4 regions of the Pseudomonas sp. GW456-E7 genome follow, and region 3 is predicted to be linked to each of the others. Evidence: predicted binding sites of a transcription regulator. Region 3 holds the regulator's gene; each other region holds the start of a gene.
The links. The regulator FliA, encoded in region 3, starts transcription of late flagellar genes. The targets are predictions, from matches to a motif close to CTAAAGTTTNNNNNNNNNNNGCCGNTAA.
Positions count from the first base shown of each region.

Region 1 (5,750 bases), on a different contig from region 3:
CATTAATGCTACATCCACGGACGGATATTTAATTTTATTTTTTATCCCGATTAGCTGGGGCAAAGGCAGCCATGTTTTAGAACCTCACTCAGAGGTTATTAAATTTGAGCCAGGCAAGGAAATCCCACCCGAAAGATTGTGGTATGCCCAGCGGGGGAAAATATCGATTACAGACAGTACCGATAACAACTTTCAAGGCACGTTTGTTTGTTATGAAAGTTCCGACACCACTAAGGAGAGGCCCGCATTAACAGAAGGAAAATTCAGGATCAACTTCAATTCAGCCGATAAATAGCCTGAATATTTTATAGCGTCCGCACTCACCCAAGCATCGCACCCAGCTGCAAAAATGCCCGTATCGCTAGATACGGGCATTTTGTCGTTACGCGAGATCCATGACAGGGAAATCAGGGCGTCACGGCCGGGCGCCAGACTCACCCGGCTTCGGCGCTGGATCATCGAACAGGTTCAACCGTTCGCGCAGTTCGTGAGCCGGCAGCGGTTCCTTGTCCGCCGGCAACGCATTTGGATCGACCGGTGTGGCCGGCGCGCCGTCCGGAGCAGTCGAACCTTGCGGTGCATCGGGAGCTGGCTCCGCGCCTTGCGAACCTTCGATGGCACGCTGGGCTTTCTTGGTCAGCACCACGATGTCGATACGGCGGTTGACCGGGTTGAACGGATGCTCGCGATCAAACAACGCCGACGAGGCATAACCGACCACGCGCGCCACCTGTGCATCCGGATAGCTGCCCGCCACCAGCGCACGCCGTGCGGCGTTGGCACGGTTGGCCGAGAGTTCCCAGTTACCGAAATCACCGGTGCCGGTGTACGGCTTGGCATCGGTGTGACCGCTGATGCTGATCTTGTTCGGCACCGCCTTGATGGTGTCGGCCATGGCCAGCAGGATGTCTTCGAAATACGGCTTCAAGCGAGCTGAGCCCGAGTCGAACATCGGGCGGTTTTCCGCGTCCATGATCTGGATACGCAGGCCGTCCGGGGTAATTTCGAACAGGATCTGGTCCTTGAACTTCTGCAACTGCGGATTCTCATCAACTTTGTTCTGCAGTTCTTGCAGCAACAGTTCGAGACGTTCCTTTTCGACCTGCTCGGCCATGCCTTCGACCTGGTCGGTATCGATGGTGACCTTGTCCGGCTGCGGCTGGGACTTCACCTCAGGGTTGAGGGTGTTTTCCGGCGCCAGGGTCGGCGTGCCGCCCAGATCGATGATGTAGGGCGTGCCGCTTTCGGAAAAGCCGATCGGGTCCTTGAAGTAACCGGCGATGGCGATCTTCTGTTCCGGCGTGGCGGTGGACAGCAGCCACAACACCAGGAAGAACGCCATCATCGCCGTGGCGAAGTCGGCGAAGGCGATTTTCCAGGCGCCCCCGTGATGCCCGCCGGCGTAGCGCTTGACGCGCTTGATGATTATCGGCTGGTTATTTTCCATTTCTTAACGACCACGAACCGCTTGTTCCAGCTCGGCGAAGCTTGGACGGTGCGCCGGGTACAGAACCTTGCGCCCGAACTCAACGGCCAGCGATGGCGGCATGCCGGAAGCCGAAGCCACCAGCGAGGCCTTGATGGCTTCGTAGACGTTCAGCTCTTCCTTGGCATCGTGGGCCAGGGAATGGGCCAGCGGGCCGAAGAAGCCGTAGGCGGCGAGAATACCGAAGAAGGTACCGACCAGTGCCGCACCCACGTGCAGGCCGATGGACTTCTGGTCGCCCTCACCCAGCGAAGCCATGGTCACCACGATACCCAGTACCGCCGCGACGATACCGAAACCGGGCATGGCGTCGGCGATGCCGTTGACCGCGTGAGATGGGTGCTCCAGGTCTTCCTTGAGGCTGAACAGTTCCATGTCGAACAAGCCTTCCAGCTCGTGTGGGGCCATGTTGCCGGAGGACATGATGCGCAGGTAATCACAGATGAACGCGGTCATGCGCTCGTCCTTGAGGACCGTCGGGTACTTGGCGAAGATCGGGCTCGCGGCGGCATCTTCGATGTCGCCTTCGATGGCCATCATGCCTTCGCGGCGGCTCTTGTTGAGGATCTCGTAGATCAGGCCCAGCACTTCAAGGTAAAAGGCGTGGTTGAAACGCGAGCTGAACATGCCCAGGGACTTCTTGAGCACGTGCATCGTCATGTAGCCGGGGTTGGCCTGCAAGAATGCGCCGAGGGCTGCACCGCCAATAATCATGACCTCGAAAGGCTGGATCAGGGCGGCAATCTTGCCGTGGGAAAGCACGTATCCGCCGAGCACGCTCGCGAATACGACGATGATGCCGATAATTTTAGCCATAGGTTAGGAGAGCACTTACTGAGTCGGGTTCAAGGTCATATTCGGAAGTTAAAAAATCTCTTCTTCTACTTATCGGCAAAACTGCGCCAGACTATAGCCAGTTCAGGCGAAAAGCTAATTTGACCCCTTCCGGGCACAGGTATTGTTGACGATGATCGCCTCCCACCATGGTTAACGAAACGAACGTTCCAACACCAAAACCAACGACGCTCGAAGGCTGGGTCAAGCTGCTCGATGGCGTGCGCTTGCCGGTTCCGCAAGCCAGCCACGACCGGGTCTGCAAGGCCATCCGCGACAATCGCAGCTCGCTGCGCGATATCGCCGACCTCATGCAAGGCAGCCCCGCCCTGGCCTTGAGCGTGATTCGCGAAGCCAACCGGCACACTCACGGCGGCATGACCGAGCCGGCGGAAAACCTCGAGATCGCGATCAATCGCCTCGGCCTGAAACGCACCGAAGAATTGCTCGCGCGGCTGCCCGCTGAACCCCAGTCCGAAATCCCCAAAGCCTTGCGTCAGCTGCAGATGATCAGCCAGCACGCCACGCAACAGGCCAATGGTTTTTTTGCCAGTCGCCTGGCGCGCCTGTGGCAGGACATCCACTGGGGCAGCCTGCTGTTTCTTTCGCCCCTGTGGCCTTTGGCGCTGACCCATCCAAAACTGCTCGAAGACTGGGAACTGCGAGTCATCCATAAAGGTGAGTCGGCACGTAAAGTCGAAAAGCAATTGTTTGGCGTACGCCTGCTGGACATCGGCCAGGCGCTGGTGGAGGTCTGGCGCTTGCCGATCTGGGTGCAACAGGGCTATCGCCTGTTGCTCACCGAGCAGCGGGAGCTGGTGAAAGTCCTGCGCATCGCCCGTGACAGCGAGCACCCGTTGCGCCAGCAGAACCGCCTCGATGACGATCCGACCCTGCGCCGCTGGCTCAATCAACCGGCCAATACGGTGCTGCTGGCCAACGGGCTGGCGCTGTCGGCACAACACGCCTGGGACAGCCCGCACAGTGAACGCTGGCAGTACCTGACCAGCCTTTACCTGCAAATGCCGATGGATGAGGTGCAACAACAACTGCACCAGCAAGCCGCCAACAGCGCGCGCCATCACGCCATGCCCGACCTCTGGCACCCCGCCGAATCGCTGATCTGGCCGTGGGGCATGAACCGTATCCACGCCGGACTGCTGCCGGCCGCGGCCCCCACTGCCGAAGATCTGGCGAAATGGCGCAAGCAATGCGCCGAATTGCTGGCCGAGCCGAGTCGTTTCACCAACGCCATGCACTTGACCATCGCCGCCCGGGACGCCCTTGCAGCCTGCGGCATGCGTCGGGTGATGATCCTGATGGCCGACCGTACCCATGCCAACCTGCGCGTACACCAGACGGCCGGCCTGCCGAAGGAAACGGCCGGGCTGAACTTCGTGGTGAGCCAGAGCAACGTATTGCAACGCCTGCTCGCGCAACAGGCCCAGGTCCGCCTGACACCGGCCAACAACGCGCAATTCTCGGCCCTGCTGCCCCACAGCCTGCGCTCACAGTTCAGCGGCGAACACCTGCTGCTGCGCTCGCTGGTCAACAATGGCCGGGTGATCATGATCGTCGTGGCGGATCAGGGCGGCGGGCCGTTTTCGGAAGTTTCCGTACAGGCCTTCGGCAAAACCGCGCAGTGCATCGAAAAAGCCCTTCACAGCTTTAGCCACCGTGGCCAATAAGGCTGCGCTACAATCCTCCCTTTTGTGCTCTGGAGACCTCACATGTCTGACTTCTCTGGCTTGCCGCTGGTGATCGAGCCGAGCGACTTGCTCCCTCGCCTCGATGCCCGCGAACTGATTCTGGTGGACTTGACCAGTCCCGCCCGCTACGCCGAGGGACACATTCCCGGCGCGCGTTTTGTCGATCCGAAACGCACGCAACTGGGGCAGGCCCCCGCCCCTGGACTGATGCCCCCGCAGGCAGCACTCGAAACGCTGTTTGGCGAGCTGGGACACAATCCCGATGCGGTCTACGTGGTGTATGACGACGAAGGCGGCGGTTGGGCCGGACGCTTTATCTGGCTGCTGGATGTCATCGGCCACAGCAAGTACCACTATGTCGACGGCGGCCTGACGGCCTGGCTGGCAGAAGGCTTGCCCATGTCGATCCAGATCCCGCCAGCCGTGGGCGGCCCGGTTTCTCTGACCCTGCACGATGAACCCACCGCCACCCGTGAATACCTGCAAAGCCGCCTCGGTGCCGCCGACCTGGCCATCTGGGACGCACGTGGGCCGCTGGAGTATTCCGGCGAGAAGGTCCTGGCGGCCAAGGGCGGGCACATTCCCGGCGCGGTCAATTTCGAATGGACCGCCGGCATGGATCGGGCACGCCAGTTGCGCATCCGCACCGACATGCCGCAGATCCTCGAACAACTCGGGATCAGCAAAGACAAAGAAGTGATTACCCACTGCCAGACCCACCACCGTTCTGGCTTCACCTATCTGGTGGCCAAGGCTCTCGGTTATCCGCGGGTCAAGGGCTACGCCGGCTCCTGGGGCGAATGGGGCAACCATCCCGATACCCCGGTAGAAATTCAAGATTTTTAAGGACTGTTAATGAACAAGCGTCTGTTTCTCCTCGGCCAGTACCTGCTGCCCCACAACTTGCTCTCGCGACTGGCCGGCTGCATCGCCGAATGCCGCGTGCGCTGGTTCAAGAATGCCTTTACCGCCTGGTTCGCCAAGCGCTATCAAGTCGACATGTCCCAAGCGCTGGTCGAAGACCTGACTGCCTACGAGCACTTCAACGCGTTCTTCACCCGCGCACTGAAAGACGGTGCCCGTCCGCTGGACGAAACGCCGGGCGCGATCCTCAGCCCGGCCGACGGCGCGATCAGCCAGCTCGGCCCGATCGAGCACGGTCGTGTATTCCAGGCCAAGGGCCACAGCTTCAGCGTGCTGGAACTGTTGGGTGGCGATGCGGCGAACGCTGCGCCGTTCATGGGCGGTGACTTCGCGACCATCTACCTGTCGCCGAAGGACTACCACCGCGTGCACATGCCGCTGGCCGGCACCCTGCGCGAGATGGTCTACATCCCGGGTCGTCTGTTCTCGGTCAACCAGACCACCGCTGAAAACGTTCCGGAACTGTTCGCCCGCAACGAGCGCGTGGCGTGCATTTTCGACACCGAGCGCGGGCCGATGGCCGTGGTGCTGGTGGGTGCAATGATCGTGGCTTCGATTGAAACCGTCTGGGCCGGCCTGGTCACGCCGCCGAAGCGCGAGCTGAAAACCTTCCGCTACGACGAAGCCGCACGCGCGCCAATTCATCTGGAAAAAGGTGCGGAACTGGGTCGCTTCAAGCTGGGTTCGACCGCCGTCGTGCTGTTCGGGCCGGATCAGGTGAAGTGGGCTGAGGAGATGACTGCCGGTACAGCGGTGCAGATGGGTCAGGGCATGGGTTCGCCAAAGGCCTAAGGACC
Region 1 covers NZ_JBWKZB010000001.1:189,285-195,034, reverse strand. The annotation lists gene AC07YV_RS00830 (hypothetical protein) at 1-295, shown strand, start outside; gene motB (flagellar motor protein MotB) at 416-1,447, opposite strand; gene motA (flagellar motor stator protein MotA) at 1,451-2,302, opposite strand; gene AC07YV_RS00815 (HDOD domain-containing protein) at 2,470-4,008, shown strand; gene AC07YV_RS00810 (rhodanese-like domain-containing protein) at 4,051-4,875, shown strand; gene asd (archaetidylserine decarboxylase) at 4,885-5,745, shown strand.
Region 1: a site for FliA is predicted at 2,372-2,399, ahead of motA (flagellar motor stator protein MotA). Genes of this name have one in related genera too.

Region 2 (5,750 bases), on a different contig from region 3:
CGGGCAGTTCGATGCATATTCACCAGAGCGTGGTCGAGATCGATTCGGGGCGTAACGTATTCAGTGACGAGGCGGGGCAGGAGACGGCCACCTTCCGCCATTTCATTGCCGGTCAGCAGTTGTGCATGGCCGACTTCACCGCGTTGTTTGCGCCGAACGTGAACTCCTATCAGCGCTTGTGCCACCCTTACGCCTCACCGAACAATGCCTGCTGGTCCCACGACAACCGGGCGGCCGGCCTGCGTATCCCGGCCAGTTTGCCGGTGGCCCGTCGGGTCGAGAACCGCCTGCCTGGCGCCGATGCCAACCCGTATCTGGCGATTGCCGCAAGCCTGGCGGCAGGGTTGCATGGCATCGAGAACGCATTGGAGCCGAGCGCACCGATCCAGGGTGAATTCGAAGTGCCGGACAATCTTTCATTGCCGTGTACCTTGCATGCAGCACTTGAGCGTCTGAAACGTAGCCAGTTGGCCAAGGAACTGTTCGGCACGGAATTCATCGAAGGCTACATCGCTTCGAAGACCCTGGAGCTGAGCAGTTTCCATGATGAAATTACGCCCTGGGAACGACGTGTTTTAGCCGCCCAGGCCTGACGATCTGTCGACATCCGGCTATCGTTTAGCGATAGCCGATTCTCACTGCAAGGAGCCGCTCGGAACGCCGATGCGCCAAATCTGGAAATCCTTTCGAGCACTGTATTTCGCCTCGCTGATGATGTTGATCGGCTCGGGCCTGTTGAGTACTTACCTGGGCTTGCGCCTGGCGGCCGACCATGTCGACAGCCTGTGGGTCGGTGCGTTGATGGCCGCCAACTATTTCGGCCTGGTGCTGGGGGGCAAGATCGGTCACCGCTTGATTGCCCGGGTCGGGCATATCCGGGCCTACTCGGCTTGTGCGGGGATCGTCGGTGCGGCGGTGCTCGGCCATGGCCTGGTCGATTGGCTGCCGGCCTGGCTGTTCCTGCGGGTCATCGTGGGTCTGGGCATGATGTGTCAGTACATGGTGATCGAGAGCTGGCTCAATGAGCAGGCCGATGCCAATCAGCGCGGCATGGTATTCAGCGGTTACATGATCGCTTCGTACCTGGGCCTGGTGCTGGGGCAGCTGATTCTGGTCATGCACCCGGCGCTGGGGCTGGAGCTGCTGATGCTGGTCGCCCTGTGTTTTGCCCTGTGCCTGGTGCCTGTGGCCCTGACCCGGCGGATTCACCCTGCACCCTTGCATCCTGCACCGATGGAGCCACGGTTCTTTATCAAGCGTGTCCCGCAATCATTGAGTACGGTGCTCGGGGCGGGCCTGATTGTCGGTTCGTTCTACGGTCTGGCGCCGCTGTATGCCTCGCAGCAAGGGTTGTCCACGGAGCAGGTCGGTCTGTTCATGGGTAGCTGCATTTTTGCCGGGCTGCTGGTGCAGTGGCCGTTGGGCTGGCTGTCCGACCGCTACGACCGGGCGGTGCTGATCCGCAGTTTCGCGTTCAGCCTGGCACTGGCCGCACTGCCGCTGGCGATCATGCCGCAGGTGCCGCTGGAGGTATTGTTCATCGCCGGCTTCCTCTGCTCGCTGGTGCAGTTCTGCCTGTATCCGTTGGCGGTGGCGTTCTCCAATGACCACGTCGAAGGTGATCGCCGGGTGTCCCTGACGGCGATGTTGCTGGTGACCTACGGTGTGGGTGCGAGTATCGGGCCGCTGGTGGCAGGTGTGCTGATGAAGCTGTTCGGCAGCCAGATGCTTTATGCCTTCTTCAGTTTCTTCGCCTTGGTGCTGGTGTGGCGGATTCGCCCGAAAGCGGTGACCAACCTGCATCAGGTCGACGACGCACCGCTGCATCACGTGGCCATGCCGGACAATATGACGAGTTCGCCACTGGTGGCCTGCCTCGACCCGCGTGTTGATGAACAGGTGGTGCAGGATCAGATGCACACTCCGGTGAGTACCGGGCCTGAGCCAGAACCAGAAGCCGTCACCGAAACTGAAACCGATCAGCCGCCGCAAGACCCTGATACAGGGCGGGACCCTAACTTCAGCGAGGCCAGGCCTTAAAGCCGGGCACAAAAAAAACGGGCAGTCACCGCAAGGGACTGCCCGTTTTTTGTGGAGGCTCTATCAGATGTCGTCTTTGTCGAAGCGGCGCGCTTCTCGTTGCAACTGGTAGACGAAGCGTTCGACCTGACGCTGCACCAGTCCGCTCATGTTGTGGAAGCGAACGCCGGCGAAGGTGGTGGAGATCTTTTCTTCAAAGTGCAGATAACGCAACTCGACCGGAGCAGTCATCTTGCCAAAGGGCAGGTCGGCGCTGAAGCGGTCGTACACCTGGCCCAGTTGCAGGCTGCCCGTGATGTCGCCGTCGAAACGCAGTTTGCAGCCGGTAGCGGAAATATCCAGCAGCTTGCCGCTGATGGGGGCCTTGAGTTTTTCGCCGTCGAGATTGACGTTGACCAGTTGTGCCAGCTTCAGTGCCGCGCGGAACGCATTGCGGCGCTGGTGGTACACCACTTCATCGGGCAGGGCGCCGCGATAGCAGCGGCTGCCACCGGATTCGTCGATCTTCAATTGGCCGTTGCTTTCCCAGGCAATGCGCACACCTTCGTGGAAGCCTTCGACCCTGAAAGGTTCGCCCGCCATCAGGTAGCGCTCGCCATCACGAGGGATCATTTCGTCCAGGGCAATCATGTTGCTGTCACGGTCCAGATCCACCAGATAGCTCTGGAAGCGCTGGCTGCGCTCGTGGAACGTGATGATCAGCGGGTCATGGCTTTCGAGCAGCTGGCGCAGGTTGCTGGAGATTTCCAAGGGCGTGGAGAGCACCTTGGGTGGCTGCGGAGCATCATCCACGGATAAGGCATTGGACACGGTTAATCAATCTCCAGGCAAAATTTGACTACGGCTGGCCAGCATTCTGCCAGCATCTTTCGCGTCTTGGATAGAGCGGGCTCATTGAGCGGCCTAAGCCTGACTGAGGGGGCGCGGCTTAGCAAGCTTGGAGAATGTTCCGCTGGCATCGTAAAGCGCCGGAGTTTCACCGCCTGTAAGGATTTTCAGCTGGGTGGCCGTAGCGGCCTGCTGAGTGAGGATCGACTGGCCGTTGTTGGCGTTGATGGCCTGGCACTGGGCCAGGAGATCGGTCAGCACGTCACTTTGCGCCAGCAACTGGTCGCCAATGCTCGACTGGCTGGCCAGTTGCTCCAGCCCGCCGCGGTTGGTCGGCAGGTTGAGGCTGGCGAGGATTTCACTGCGCTTGCGGCCATGCTGTTCGAGCAGGACGACCAATGCCTGTTTCTGCGCCAGGATGCCCTCGAGCAATGGCATGTCACGGCCATGCAAGGCGAGGGATTCGGTCTGCAGTAATTCCAGCAGATGTTGCGCTGGAGCAAAGTCGTCGGTGATCAGTTGCAGTAAATGAGTGTCGTGCATGGCTGGCCTTGGGTTTTAAGCGTCCAAAAGCCTGGCGCCGGCGGTGGCCTAGCGCTGGGCTTCGAAGTTGAGCAGTTTGCTGGCTACACGGTTGCTGTCGACTTTATAGCTGCCATCGGCAATCGCTGCTTTCAACTCGGCCACGCGGGCTTTGTCGACGGCAGGCTGATCGCGCAGCTTGTCAGTGACCTTCTGCAACTGTTGAGCCTCATTGCTGAGATGTACCGATTCCCCGCTGTTGACGGTACCGGCCTGTTCGGCCGCGGATTCCAGCGGCGCGGTTTTGCCGGCTTCGGCGCTTTCCTTGCTGGCGCTGGTACGTGTACTGCCCGTAAGGGGCGAGGAGCTGTTCAAACGGCTGAAATCGATGACCATGATAAAAAACCTCTGGGAATTTGGACGCTTGCCATGGTTTCGGCCATTCCCTGGAAAACTTTAGGCTCATTTTCAATGAACCTCGCGCGCGTCAGCGCTTGCCCTGCATGGAGCACAGTCTAGGGAACAGCCGCGGCAAGCGCCACATTCCGATGAGCAGAGCGCCTTACATGGACACTTCCACCTGCCCCGGCGCCATGACCTGCGCCTTGATGACTCGCTGGGAGTTGAGGTTTTTCACCCGGATCTGTTCGCTCAGGCTGCCGTTCGACAGGGCTTCGCCGGGCATGCGCACGCTGAGCGTACCGCTGCGGGCGGTAATCACCACCTGATCACCCTTGCGGATCACCTCGGCCTGTTCGATATGCACCAGGGTAATCACCTGGTCGGTGACCATTGGTCGGGTCAATCGCTGCCCGATCGCCTGGTCGAGGGACGTCAGGTAGCCCTGGCTGATCAGGCTGATATCGCGCTCGCGCAGCACCACATCTCCGGGCTCGACAATGGCGGCGCGACGCAGTGGCCGGGCGGTGGTCACGACATCGCGAAACAGGCGGACTTGAGCGGGTACGAACACAGTCCAGGGGGAGGCGCCCTCGCAGCGGACCTTGACCGTGACCCGTCCCAGCGGCTTGGGACTCTCGAGGGTTGCTGTCAATTCCTTGTCGCACATGGGCATGTGCATGCGCGGGTCGAGCGGGTTGACCTGGATCTCGTAGCGACCTTCCGTTTGACTGGTTGCCAGATAGTCTTCTACGGTGAATTCAAGAAAGCCCTGAGTGACGCCGATAAGCATGTCAGGCAAGGTAACCGCGTCAGCAAGGGCAGGGGTGCCAGCGTTGAACAGGCAAACAGCCGCCAGCACGCCCAGCAATTTGCGATAGGGTGTGGTCAGGCGTCGAAAAAATGTCGGTTCTGTGTTCATAACGATTAAAAAAGCAAGCGCCGTGCCGTTTAGTGATGAAGGCGCGTCGCAACAACACTTGGCGTTGGTGTAGGAGTCTGGGCATGGCTGGTGTAATGGATTCGGTAAACCAGCGCACGCAACTGGTGGGGCAGAATCGCCTTGAGCTGTTGTTGTTCCGTCTCGACGGCCAGCAGCTGTACGGGATCAACGTATTCAAGGTTCGGGAGGTGCTGCAATGCCCTCAGCTGACGTTGATGCCCAAGTCCAGTCCTGTCGTGTGCGGCGTGGCGAACATCCGGGGGGCGACCATTCCGATCCTTGATCTGGCGATGGCGACCGGCTCCGGTGCGTTGAAGGACAAGAACAATCCGTTCGTGATCATCACGGAGTACAACACCAAGACCCAGGGTTTCCTGGTGCGCTCGGTGGAGCGCATCGTCAACATGAACTGGGAGGAGATCCATCCGCCACCCAAGGGCACCGGACGCGATCACTACCTCACGGCGGTGACGCGGGTCGACAATCAGTTGGTGGAAATCATCGATGTCGAGAAGGTGCTCGCGGAAGTGGCACCTACGCCGGAAGCGATTTCCGTCGGCGTGGTGGATGTCGAAACCCAGCACAAGGCGCTTTCGTTGCGCGTGCTGACGGTCGACGACTCCTCGGTGGCGCGCAAGCAGGTCACGCGTTGCCTGCAAACGGTCGGCGTCGAAGTGGTGGCGTTGAACGATGGTCGGCAAGCGCTGGACTACCTGCGCAAACTGGTCGACGAGGGCAAGAAGCCGGAAGAAGAGTTCCTGATGATGATCTCCGACATCGAGATGCCGGAGATGGACGGGTACACCCTGACGGCGGAAATCCGCAACGACCCGCGCATGCAAAAGCTTCATATCATCCTGCATACTTCGTTGTCGGGGGTATTCAATCAGGCGATGGTCAAGAAAGTCGGTGCCGATGACTTCCTGGCCAAGTTCCGTCCTGATGACCTGGCATCCCGGGTAGTCGACCGGATCAAAGCAGCAGATATCAGCTAGGGGCCTGCGCCCCTGGCAGTCAA
Region 2 covers NZ_JBWKZB010000013.1:53,453-59,202, forward strand. The annotation lists gene AC07YV_RS11130 (glutamine synthetase family protein) at 1-593, shown strand, start outside; gene AC07YV_RS11135 (MFS transporter) at 664-2,040, shown strand; gene AC07YV_RS11140 (flagellar brake protein) at 2,104-2,850, opposite strand; gene AC07YV_RS11145 (flagella synthesis protein FlgN) at 2,944-3,411, opposite strand; gene flgM (flagellar biosynthesis anti-sigma factor FlgM) at 3,460-3,786, opposite strand; gene flgA (flagellar basal body P-ring formation chaperone FlgA) at 3,953-4,711, opposite strand; gene AC07YV_RS11160 (chemotaxis protein CheV) at 4,795-5,727, shown strand.
Region 2: a site for FliA is predicted at 3,823-3,850, ahead of flgM (flagellar biosynthesis anti-sigma factor FlgM). Genes of this name have one in related genera too.

Region 3 (5,750 bases):
GCTGGAGCCAAGGTTGGAACAGATATTGCTCAATAGTCTGCAAAAGGCAGGACAAGGCTCGGAAGAGGGTGTTCTGCTGGAGCCAAGCATGGCTGAGAAGCTGCAACGTTCGTTGATCGACGCGGCGCAGCGCCAGGAGATGCAAGGTCAGCCGGTGATTCTGCTGGTGGCCGGTCCGGTTCGCGCGATGCTCTCGCGATTCGGCCGGCTCGCAGTCCCGGGTTTGCACGTGTTGGCTTACCAGGAAATCCCTGACAACAAGCAAGTGACCATCGTTGCGACAGTAGGGCCCAACGGCTGAGGTAGTGGTTTATGCAAGTTAAGCGTTTTTTCGCCGCCGATATGCGTCAGGCCATGAAGCTGGTTCGCGATGAGCTGGGCGCTGATGCAGCCATTATCGGCAACCGCCGGATTGCCGGGGGCGTCGAGCTGACGGCTGCACTGGATTACAAGTTGTCGGCGCTGGCGCCGCGTGTCCCGAACATGGAGCTCGAGGACGAGCTGCGCAAGACTCAGTCGCGGATCGTCACCGCCCAGGCCGAATTGAGCCTGCGCAGCGATGGCGAGAGCGACAATGCAACCAACCGCCAGCTGTTCGCCGGCTTGCCGTTGACCGCCGCCGAGCCGCTGATCGAACCGACCTACGCCGAACCCCGTCGCCCCGCACCAGCTGCTGTACCAGCGTCCGGTGGCGTGGACCCGCGCGCGTTCGACTCGATGCGCTTCGAGCTCAACAGTCTGCGCGAACTCATGGAAGTACAACTCGGGTCCCTGGCCTGGAACCAGCTGCAAGGCAGCCGTCCGGACCAGGCCAACCTCTGGCGTCGCCTGCAACGCATTGGCCTGTCTGGCCCGCTGTCGCGCGACCTGCTGGCACTGATCAGCGAAATCCAGGAGCCTCGTCAGGCCTGGCGCATGTTGCTGGCGCACCTGGCGCGCATGATCGTTACCCCGGACGTCGAGCCGCTGGAAGAGGGTGGAGTCATCGCCATGGTCGGCCCTGCCGGCATGGGCAAGACCACCACCCTGGCCAAGCTGGCTGCCCGTTACGTGCTCAAGTACGGCGCGCAGAACATTGCGCTGGTGAGCATGGACAGCTTCCGCATCGGTGCCCAGGAACAACTCAAGACCCTGGGGCGCATTCTCAATGTGCCGGTGACCCACGTCGATCCGGGCCAGTCCCTGGTGCAGGCGCTGGATCCATTGCTGCGCAAGCGCGTGGTGCTGATCGATACCGCCGGCCTGCAGGCCAGCGACCCGGCCCTGCGCATGCAGCTCGAAAGCCTGGCCGGTCGTGGCATCCGCTCAAAAAATTATCTGGTCCTGGCAACCACCAGCCAGAAACAGGTTCTAACCGCCGCTTATCACAGTTACAAGCGTTGCGGGCTTGCTGGCTGCATCCTGACTAAACTGGATGAAACGGCAAGCCTGGGCGAGGTGTTGAGCCTGGCCATCAGTCATGAGCTGCCAGTGGCGTACCTGACCGATGGCCCGCGGATTCCGGATGATCTCCATCTGCCGCGCCGTCATCAGTTGGTCAGTCGCGCCGTCAGCGTGCAAATGCAGGAAGAACCCAGCGAAGAAGCCATGGCTGACATGTTCGCTGACATCTACCACAGCCCGACCAAGCAGGTTGGCTGAGGTAATAATGAATCGTTTTTGTACCTACATCGATGGTCTGCCATGCATTGTTCCGTTTGTGAACGCGCAGCCAGTAATGTGGCCTCCGTCTATGCAAGACAAGGTAAAGAAATAACATGGGCAGCATGCATCCCGTACAGGTGATCGCGGTGACCGGCGGCAAAGGTGGCGTCGGGAAAACTAACGTGTCAGTGAACTTGTCCCTGGCTTTGGCTGAGCTTGGCCGGCGCGTCATGCTGCTGGACGCCGACCTGGGACTGGCGAACGTTGACGTTCGGCTGGGCCTGACACCCAAACGTACCCTGGCCGACGTGATCGAAGGCCGCTGCGAACTGCGCGATGTATTGCTGCAGGGGCCAGGCGGCATCCGTATCGTTCCGGCCGCATCCGGCACACAGAGCATGGTGCATCTGAGCCCTGCGCAACACGCAGGCCTGATCCAGGCCTTCAGTGATATCGGCGACAACCTCGACGTATTGGTGATCGACACCGCTGCGGGCATTGGTGAGTCGGTCGTCAGCTTCGTTCGCGCAGCCCAGGAAGTACTGCTGGTGGTGTGCGACGAGCCGACCTCGATTACCGATGCCTACGCCTTGATCAAGTTGCTCAATCGCGACTACGGCATGAACCGCTTCCGCGTCCTGGCCAACATGGCCCAGAGCCCGCAGGAAGGGCGCAACCTGTTCGCCAAGTTGACCAAGGTCACGGATCGCTTTCTCGACGTCGCCCTACAATACGTCGGCGCGGTGCCCTACGACGAAAGCGTGCGCAAGGCTGTGCAGAAGCAGCGCGCCGTCTACGAGGCCTTCCCGCGTTCCAAGTGCTCGCTGGCGTTCAAGGCCATCGCGCAGAAGGTCGATACCTGGCCGCTGCCTGCCAACCCGCGCGGGCACCTGGAGTTTTTCGTCGAGCGTCTCGTGCAGCAAACAGCAGGACCTGTTCTATGACAGCCAGCGGTTACAACCTCTACAAAAAATCGGCTCGTGATGCGCAGTACGAGCTGATCGAGCGTTACGCGCCGCTGGTTAAACGCATTGCTTACCACTTGCTGGCGCGTTTGCCGGCCAGTGTCCAGGTCGAAGACCTGATCCAGGCCGGGATGATCGGCCTGCTTGAGGTGTCGACCAAATATGACGCCAGCAAAGGCGCCAGTTTCGAGACGTACGCGGGCATTCGAATCCGCGGCGCCATGCTCGATGAAGTGCGCAAGGGGGACTGGGCGCCACGTTCGGTTCACCGCAATACGCGCATGGTCAGCGACGCCATTCGCTCGATTGAAGCGAAAACCGGCCGTGACGCTAAAGATCACGAAGTTGCGGCCGAACTCCAATTGAGTCTCGACGATTACTACGGAATTTTGAACGACACCCTGGGCAGCCGGTTATTCAGTTTCGACGATCTGTTGCAGGACGGCGAGCACGAAGGGCTGCACGAGGATGGCGCGAGTGCTCATCTCGAGCCGTCACGCGATCTGGAAGATGAACGCTTCCAGGCTGCGCTGGCGGATGCGATTGCCAATTTGCCGGAGCGTGAGCGACTGGTGTTGGCGCTGTACTACGACGAAGAGTTGAACCTCAAGGAAATCGGTGAGGTCCTGGGGGTCAGCGAATCTCGGGTCAGCCAGTTACACAGCCAGTGCGCGGCCCGCTTGCGGGGGCGTTTGGGGGAGTGGCGAGCGCGCTGAAGGCAGTGTGGGGACACTGCGAAAGAGACTGGTGTGGTGTTGAACTGCGCCGGTCCCGATCTGTTGTGCTCCAGACAGTCATTGAGTGCTTTGCCGGATTGATTGAAATGGCGCGTCCAGGTGCTGGGCGCGTTTAAGACTGCTTGGAGGTCGAATTGGACAAGAACATGAAAATCCTCATCGTTGATGACTTCTCAACGATGCGGCGGATCATCAAGAACCTGCTGCGTGACCTTGGGTTCACCAACACCGTCGAGGCCGACGATGGCACTACCGCCATTCCGGTGCTCAACAGCGGAAGCATCGACTTTCTGGTAACGGACTGGAACATGCCGGGCATGACCGGCATCGATCTGCTGCGTCACGTGCGTGCCGATGAAAAGCTCAAGCACCTGCCGGTGCTGATGGTGACCGCTGAAGCCAAGCGTGAGCAGATCATCGAAGCGGCCCAGGCCGGCGTTAACGGCTATGTGGTCAAGCCCTTCACGGCCCAGGCGTTGAAAGAAAAAATCGAGAAGATTTTCGAACGCATCGGTTGATGAGTGCGCCACGGGGGAGCTATGGGCAATAACGAAACTTCATTGGGCGATTTTGAGTCGACCCTGAAAAAACACGCCGTCGAATTGGTCGAGAGCCTTGAAAAAGGCAAGTTCGGCGACGCGGTGCAATTGATCCATGAGCTCAACCAGACCCGTGACCGCGGCCTGTATCAGGAAGTGGGCAAGCTCACTCGCGAACTGCATAGCGCGATCGTCAATTTCCAGATTGACCCGCACATGCCGCAAGCCGAAGAAGTGTCGCAGATCACCGACGCCACCGAGCGCCTGGGTTATGTGGTCAAGCTGACCGAGGCCGCGGCCAACCGCACCATGGATCTGGTGGAAAATGCCACGCCGCTGGTCAACAGCCTGGCGGAGGAAGCCCAGGCCTTGAGCACGGACTGGGGGCGCTTCATGCGTCGTGAAGTCGGTGCCGAAGAGTTTCGTGAACTGGCCCGGCGGGTCGACGGCTTCCTGGTGCGCAGCGGCACGGACAATCGCGCGGTGTCGGGCAACCTGAACGACATCCTGCTCGCCCAGGATTACCAGGACCTCACGGGGCAAGTGATCAAGCGTGTGACCCAACTGGTCACCGAAGTTGAAAGCAACCTGCTCAAGCTCGTGCTGATGGCCAGTCAGGTGGACCGCTTTGCGGGCATCGAACATGACCGTGAAGCGATGCTTGCTGAAAAAGATCCACAAAAACATCTCTCTCAGGGTGAAGGTCCGCAGATTCATGCCGATAAAAGAGAAGACGTTGTGTCCGGTCAGGACGATGTGGACGATTTGCTATCCAGCCTGGGATTTTAGAGTTTCAGGTTTTTTGGGTTTTTAGACCTTTAGGAGCACCCCCCTGATGAGCTTCGGCGCCGATGAAGAGATCCTTCAGGATTTCCTGGTTGAGGCCGGCGAGATTCTAGAGCAACTGTCCGAGCAACTGGTCGAGCTGGAAAGCCGTCCGGATGATGCGGATTTGCTCAATGCAATTTTTCGCGGTTTTCACACTGTAAAAGGGGGCGCCGGCTTCCTCCAGCTCAACGAGCTGGTGGAGTGCTGCCACATCGCCGAGAACGTGTTCGACATCCTGCGCAAGGGTGAGCGTCGCGTCGACTCGGAATTGATGGACGTGGTTCTCGAAGCGCTGGACGCGGTGAACAGCATGTTCAGCGAAGTCCGCGAGCGCAGCCCGATCACGGCGGCGACACCTGAACTGCTGGCGGCGCTGGCCCGTCTGGCCGAGCCGCAATCGGCTGACGAAGAGGTTGCTGCACCTGTTGCCGCCGTGGTTGAAGCGCCGGTGGCTGAAGCCGACTCAGGCGATATTACCGATAACGAATTCGAGCAATTGCTGGACTCGCTCAATGCCGTCAAGGCACAGGCCGAGGCGCCGGCAGTTGCCCACGCACCTGCAAGCGAGGCACCCGCAAGCGATGCGGCTGCCAGCGACGAAATCACCGATGCCGAGTTCGAGTCGTTGCTCGATCAGTTGCACGGTAAAGGCCAGTTTGCCGTCGATGCGATTGCGCAGGCTCCGGCTGCGCCAGAAGCACCGAAAGCGCCGGGCGACAGTTCCGATATTACTGACGACGAATTTGAAGCACTGCTCGACCAGTTGCATGGCAAGGGCAACTTTGCTGTCGAGGCGCTGGAGTCGGCCATTGCTTCGGTGCCTGCACCTGTTGTCCCAAGCGCGGCGGCGGCTGGCAGCGATCTGATTTCCGATCACGAGTTCGAAGCGCTGCTCGACGAATTGCACGGCAAGGGCAAGTTCAGCGAAGTCGGCACCGCGACGGCGGCCAACGGTTCGAACGCGGCTGTTGCGGCACCGGCACCGGCAGCCAAGGCGGCGCCGAAACCTGTGGCCAAGGCCCCCGAGCCAAAAGCCG
Region 3 covers NZ_JBWKZB010000002.1:13,484-19,233, reverse strand. The annotation lists gene flhA (flagellar biosynthesis protein FlhA) at 1-301, shown strand, start outside; gene flhF (flagellar biosynthesis GTPase FlhF) at 313-1,641, shown strand; gene fleN (flagellar synthesis regulator FleN) at 1,758-2,588, shown strand; gene fliA (RNA polymerase sigma factor FliA) at 2,585-3,325, shown strand; gene AC07YV_RS01570 (chemotaxis response regulator CheY) at 3,493-3,864, shown strand; gene AC07YV_RS01565 (protein phosphatase CheZ) at 3,886-4,674, shown strand; gene AC07YV_RS01560 (chemotaxis protein CheA) at 4,721-5,750, shown strand, end outside.

Region 4 (5,750 bases), on a different contig from region 3:
CCGCAAGACGAATGACGGGGTGATCATCCACGATCAGCACTTTATTCATGGGCAAGTCCAATTTTCGCTGTTCGAATTTTTAGAGCCCGCACAATAGCCTAGTCGTTTCCCCCATGGCATGTCGCCCTTTCCAACCACCCACACCAAGAGACATACCCTACAAACAACACGGATTTCTCCTACAAGAATCCCTCGAGCGGAATGAGTTGAAAACTGTATCAGCGTCATGGTGGTGCAGTTTTCAGCAAACCACTCTATCGATTTACAAACAGAATTTTCCAAAAGCCAGCGTGAACAGCCGCCCCCTGACAAACACAAGTATCAACTTCTGCACTAAAACGTAACTGATATTTTCGCACTCAACATTCACACCAGAAATATCACACACCAGACATCCAATTACTCTTACAGCGAATTATATTTTTTGAGCAATCATTAAAGCACCACCAGCAATCATAAAAAACTCCAATACAGCCACATCAAACAAACTTCAAAAAACACTCAAAAAATGAGAATTCAACATGAGTACAGAACATGGCAGAAAGCTAATCACCAACCCAATGACAATCATTGCGATATTCGCAACACTCTCTGAAACTTCGGCCGCCGTTTCTCTCCCCTTCCTTGACCAAGAGGAAAGAGAACTCTACGTCTGGTTTCTGATCAGCTTTCCGTTTTATTTACTTTTACTTTTTTTCGCGACACTCAACTTCAACTACCGATCACTGTATGCGCCTTCCGACTTTGAAAAGGGAAAACACTTCATGAAAGCGATGGAAGATGCAGGGCGGTCGGAAAAAAAAGCATCCGGGAAGTTGTCAGGGAATCCCGCTACGGAAACGTCAACGAATGGCCAGCAGCCAGCTCGGTCGCCCTGCGGTGCACAGGACCCGCCAACGGAGATGGGCCTGCACAGCACCGTCTTCGTTCAGCATCAACTTCAGTTACCGGAATCTGTAAAAAACCTGTGCATCGTTGATACACGCGGTATGAGCAAGGAGGTTGAATTTGAAACGCTGCTGGAAAAAATCCAGAAACCGCGGGAAAAGATGGCGTACGTGATTCTGTTTGTCACTTGTGCCATTTCAGAGACCTTACTGAAGGCCAGTGCGCTCAAACACTCCAGGCAGAGCCGGAAGCATTGCTCCGCCTATTACATTGCCTACGATCCGGCCTCGCACAGGCTGACGGTCATTGATCAAGCCGGGCAACCGGCAAACAACAACGCGTAGAGCCAGACAGACCATCGGAAGGAAATGGACAGGAAACCGTGAGCGGCAACGAATGCACCCAACATCGCAGTAACTGGCATCACACCCCGTTTTCAGGTGCCTGACCTCGTCAAGGACGAGCTCAGGCACCCATCACGAGCTCAAAGGTCTCAGAACAGCTTCCGACCTTTGTTCGCCGCAATGCGCATGCGCAAGGCGTTGAGCTTGATGAAGCCCGCAGCATCCGCCTGGTTGTACGCGCCGCCATCTTCTTCGAAAGTAGCAATGTTGGCGTCGAACAGCGAGTCGTCGGACTTGCGGCCAGTGACAATCACATTGCCCTTGTACAGTTTCAGGCGCACAACGCCGTTCACGTTGACCTGGGACGCATCGATCATCTGTTGCAGCATCAGACGTTCAGGGCTCCACCAGTAGCCGGTGTAGATCAGGCTGGCGTACTTGGGCATCAACTCGTCCTTGAGGTGAGCCACTTCGCGGTCCAGGGTGATCGATTCGATCGCACGGTGGGCACGCAGCATGATGGTGCCGCCAGGGGTTTCGTAGCAGCCACGGGACTTCATGCCCACATAGCGGTTCTCGACGATGTCGAGACGACCGATACCGTGCTCGCCACCGATACGGTTCAGGGTCGCCAGCACGGTGGCCGGCGTCATTTCGACGCCATCCAGCGCGACGATGTCGCCGTTGCGGTAGGTCAGTTCCAGGTACTGCGGCTTGTCTGGAGCGTTTTCCGGGGAAACGGTCCAGCGCCACATGTCTTCTTCGTGCTCGGTCCAGGTGTCTTCCAGCACGCCGCCCTCATAGGAGATGTGCAGCAGGTTGGCATCCATGGAGTACGGGGATTTCTTCTTGCCGTGACGCTCGATCGGGATCGCGTGCTTCGCGGCGTAGTCCATCAGCTTTTCACGGGACAGCAGGTCCCATTCGCGCCAGGGAGCAATCACTTTCACGCCAGGCTTCAAGGCGTACGCGCCCAATTCGAAACGAACCTGGTCGTTGCCCTTGCCGGTGGCGCCATGGGAAATGGCGTCAGCGCCGGTTTCGTTGGCGATTTCGATCAGGCGCTTGGCAATCAGCGGACGAGCGATGGAAGTACCCAGCAGGTACTCGCCCTCGTAAACGGTGTTGGCGCGGAACATCGGGAAAACGAAATCGCGCACGAACTCTTCGCGCAAGTCGTCGATGTAGATCTCTTTGACGCCCATGGCCTGAGCCTTGGCGCGTGCAGGTTCGACCTCTTCGCCCTGACCCAGGTCAGCGGTGAAGGTCACCACTTCACAGTTATAAGTATCCTGCAGCCACTTGAGGATCACCGAAGTGTCCAGGCCGCCGGAATACGCCAGAACGACCTTGTTTACGTCCGCCATGCCATCACTCCACGGGGTTCTACGGAAAGCCGTGAAGTCTACCGCTCATGCAGGATAATTTACAGAGGCGCGACAGCTTATGACGACCAAGCGACAGAATCTGTCGAGAGCGCGACGATGACCGAAGGGTCAGGACGTTGCCGAAGTGGCCGCTTTCGTCGCCTGCGGGGCGACTTGTTCCGCGGGCGCTCCCCGCTCCAGACGTACCGCTACCCGACGGTTCTTCGCACGGTTGGCGTTGTTGGTATTGGGCGCCAGCGGATAACGTTCGCCATGGAAACGCAGGGTGATTTGCGACTCCTGGATGCCGTTGGCCTTGAAGAACTCCATCACTGCCAGGGCCCGGCGCCGCGACAGGTCGCGATTGGTCAGGCGATTGCCGCTGTTGTCGGAGTGACCGTCGAGCTCGATGTGATTGACCGTCGGATCAGCCTTCATGTACTCCAGCATCACCTGCAGCTTGGCTTTCGCGGCGCTGTCGAGCTCGATCCCGCCGCCAGGGAAGCCAATTTGGGATTGTTTCACCTGCTCGAAGTTCTGCGGCAACAGTTTGGCCACGCAGCTTTGATAATCGGCAAACGCCTGGGTGAACCTGACCGGCAGCAAGCGCACTTCCGACACCCGGCCATCTCCCGAGGAACGGCGAACCACCGGGCTGCGACCGTCCATCAGACCGCTGATCAGGCGTCCGGCCTGCGCCTGTGAACTGTTGAACAACACGTTGCCGCTGCCGATCCTCACCGTGCCCAGGTTGATATCGTCGCGCCCCGGTTGCCACGGTGCGGCAGCGGCCAGCAAGGTCGCCGAACCTCCGCCCATCATCGGGTTATAGGCTTTCAGACGAAACGTTGCCTGCTCACCGGCCTTGCGCACGAACTCACCCGAGCCGAAGTCGGTAATCGGCTGCGTCAGGCGGCATTCGAACTTGTCGCCTTCGACCGTCCACTCAATGCTCTCCAGGCGGGTCTGAAAAGTGAGCGCCATCGCGGGAAGGCTGGCAAACACACTGAGCAAGGCTAAATAACGCTGGCGCACGGGAGGCTCCACTGGCTTCTACAACAAAAAGACCGACACACACATGTTTACGGCATACCTGTTGGATATCGGAAGCTTGCGGCAAAACTTGATAGCGAGTGCCTGCAAGAGTCTTTTCCGGTAGCATTCCCTTGAGTTTGACCCGCCTGGAATCCCCTCATGTCCGACCGCCTGACCCTGCTGCGTCCCGACGACTGGCACATTCATCTTCGTGATGGTGCCGTGTTGACCAATACCGTCGCGGATGTCGCGCGCACCTTTGGCCGCGCCATCATCATGCCCAACCTGGTTCCACCGGTGCGCAACGCGGCCGAAGCCGACGGCTATCGCCAGCGGATTCTCGCTGCCCGCCCTGCCGGCAGCCCGTTCGAGCCGCTGATGGTCCTGTACCTGACCGACCGCACCCAGCCTGAAGAGATCCGCGAGGCCAAGGCCAGCGGATTCGTGCACGCCGCCAAGCTGTACCCGGCCGGCGCGACCACCAACTCGGACTCTGGTGTTACCAGCATCGACAAGATTTTCCCTGCACTCGAGGCCATGGCCGAAGTCGGGATGCCGTTGCTGATCCACGGTGAAGTCACCCGTGGCGATGTCGACGTGTTCGACCGCGAAAAAATCTTCATCGACGAGCACATGCGACGTGTGGTCGAGCGTTTCCCGACGCTCAAAGTGGTGTTCGAACACATCACCACCGCTGACGCCGTGCAGTTCGTCAACTCGGCTTCGGCCAACGTTGGCGCGACCATCACCGCGCATCACCTGCTGTACAACCGCAACCACATGCTGGTGGGCGGGATTCGGCCGCATTTCTACTGCCTGCCGATCCTCAAGCGCAATACGCACCAGGAAGCCCTGCTCGACGCCGCCACCAGCGGCAGCGAAAAATTCTTCCTCGGCACCGACTCGGCCCCCCACGCCCAGCACGCCAAGGAAGCCGCTTGTGGTTGCGCTGGCTGCTACACCGCCTATGCGGCGATCGAGATGTACGCCGAAGCGTTCGAGCAGCGCAATGCGCTGGACAAGCTCGAAGCCTTCGCCAGCCTCAACGGCCCGCGTTTCTATGGCCTGCCGGTCAACACCGATCGCATCACCCTGGTCCGCGAAGAATGGACCGCCCCTGCCAGCCTGCCGTTTGGCGAGCTGACCGTTATCCCGCTGCGCGCCGGTGAAAAACTGCGCTGGCGCCTGCTGGAGGAACACGCGTGAGTGAAGACCATTTCGACGACGAACTGGAAGGCAATGGCGGCGGTGGCGGTTCCCGTCATCCAATGGCCGCACGGTTTCGTGGTTACCTGCCGGTTGTCGTCGACGTAGAAACCGGTGGCTTCAACTCCGCCACCGACGCCCTGCTGGAAATCGCCGCGACCACCATCGCCATGGATGAAAAGGGTTTTGTCTACCCGGATCACACCTACTTCTTCCGTGTCGAGCCATTCGAAGGTGCGAACATCGAAGCGGCGGCCCTGGAATTCACCGGGATCAAGCTCGATCACCCGCTGCGCATGGCCGTGAGTGAAGAGTCGGCCCTGAACGATATCTTCCGCGGCGTGCGCAAGGCCCTCAAGGCCAACGGTTGCAAACGGGCGATCCTGGTCGGGCATAACAGCAGCTTCGACCTGGGCTTCCTGAACGCGGCGGTTGCGCGCCTGGACATGAAGCGCAATCCGTTCCATCCGTTCTCCAGTTTCGATACCGCGACGCTCGCTGGCCTGGCATACGGCCAGACCGTGCTGGCCAAGGCGTGTCAGGCAGCGGACATCGACTTCGACGGTCGCGAGGCCCACTCGGCGCGCTATGACACCGAGAAGACGGCAGAGCTGTTCTGCGGCATCGTCAATCGCTGGAAACAGATGGGTGGTTGGGAAGACTTCAACGATTGATGGCACTCACGAATCAATGTAGGAGCGAGCTTGCTCGCGATGGTCGTTAACGATAACGCGGGCGTTCTGGTTCCCCGCGGTGTTCTTGAGTCCATCGTCGGAACGCCGCCCGGAGCAAGCTCGCTCCTACAGGGATTTCAGTCGCAGATTTATTCCCGCGCATAAAAAACCGGCCTCGACGGCCGGTTTTTTTTACCTGCAGCGTGCGCCTTACAGAGCGGCAGCGTGCTCGGTCA
Region 4 covers NZ_JBWKZB010000003.1:142,812-148,561, forward strand. The annotation lists gene AC07YV_RS03520 (response regulator transcription factor) at 1-49, opposite strand, end outside; gene AC07YV_RS03525 (hypothetical protein) at 522-1,232, shown strand; gene AC07YV_RS03530 (argininosuccinate synthase) at 1,382-2,599, opposite strand; gene AC07YV_RS03535 (flagellar protein MotY) at 2,729-3,634, opposite strand; gene pyrC (dihydroorotase) at 3,794-4,840, shown strand; gene rnt (ribonuclease T) at 4,837-5,514, shown strand; gene AC07YV_RS03550 (peroxiredoxin) at 5,725-5,750, opposite strand, start outside.
Region 4: a site for FliA is predicted at 3,700-3,727, ahead of AC07YV_RS03535 (flagellar protein MotY). Genes of this name have one in related genera too.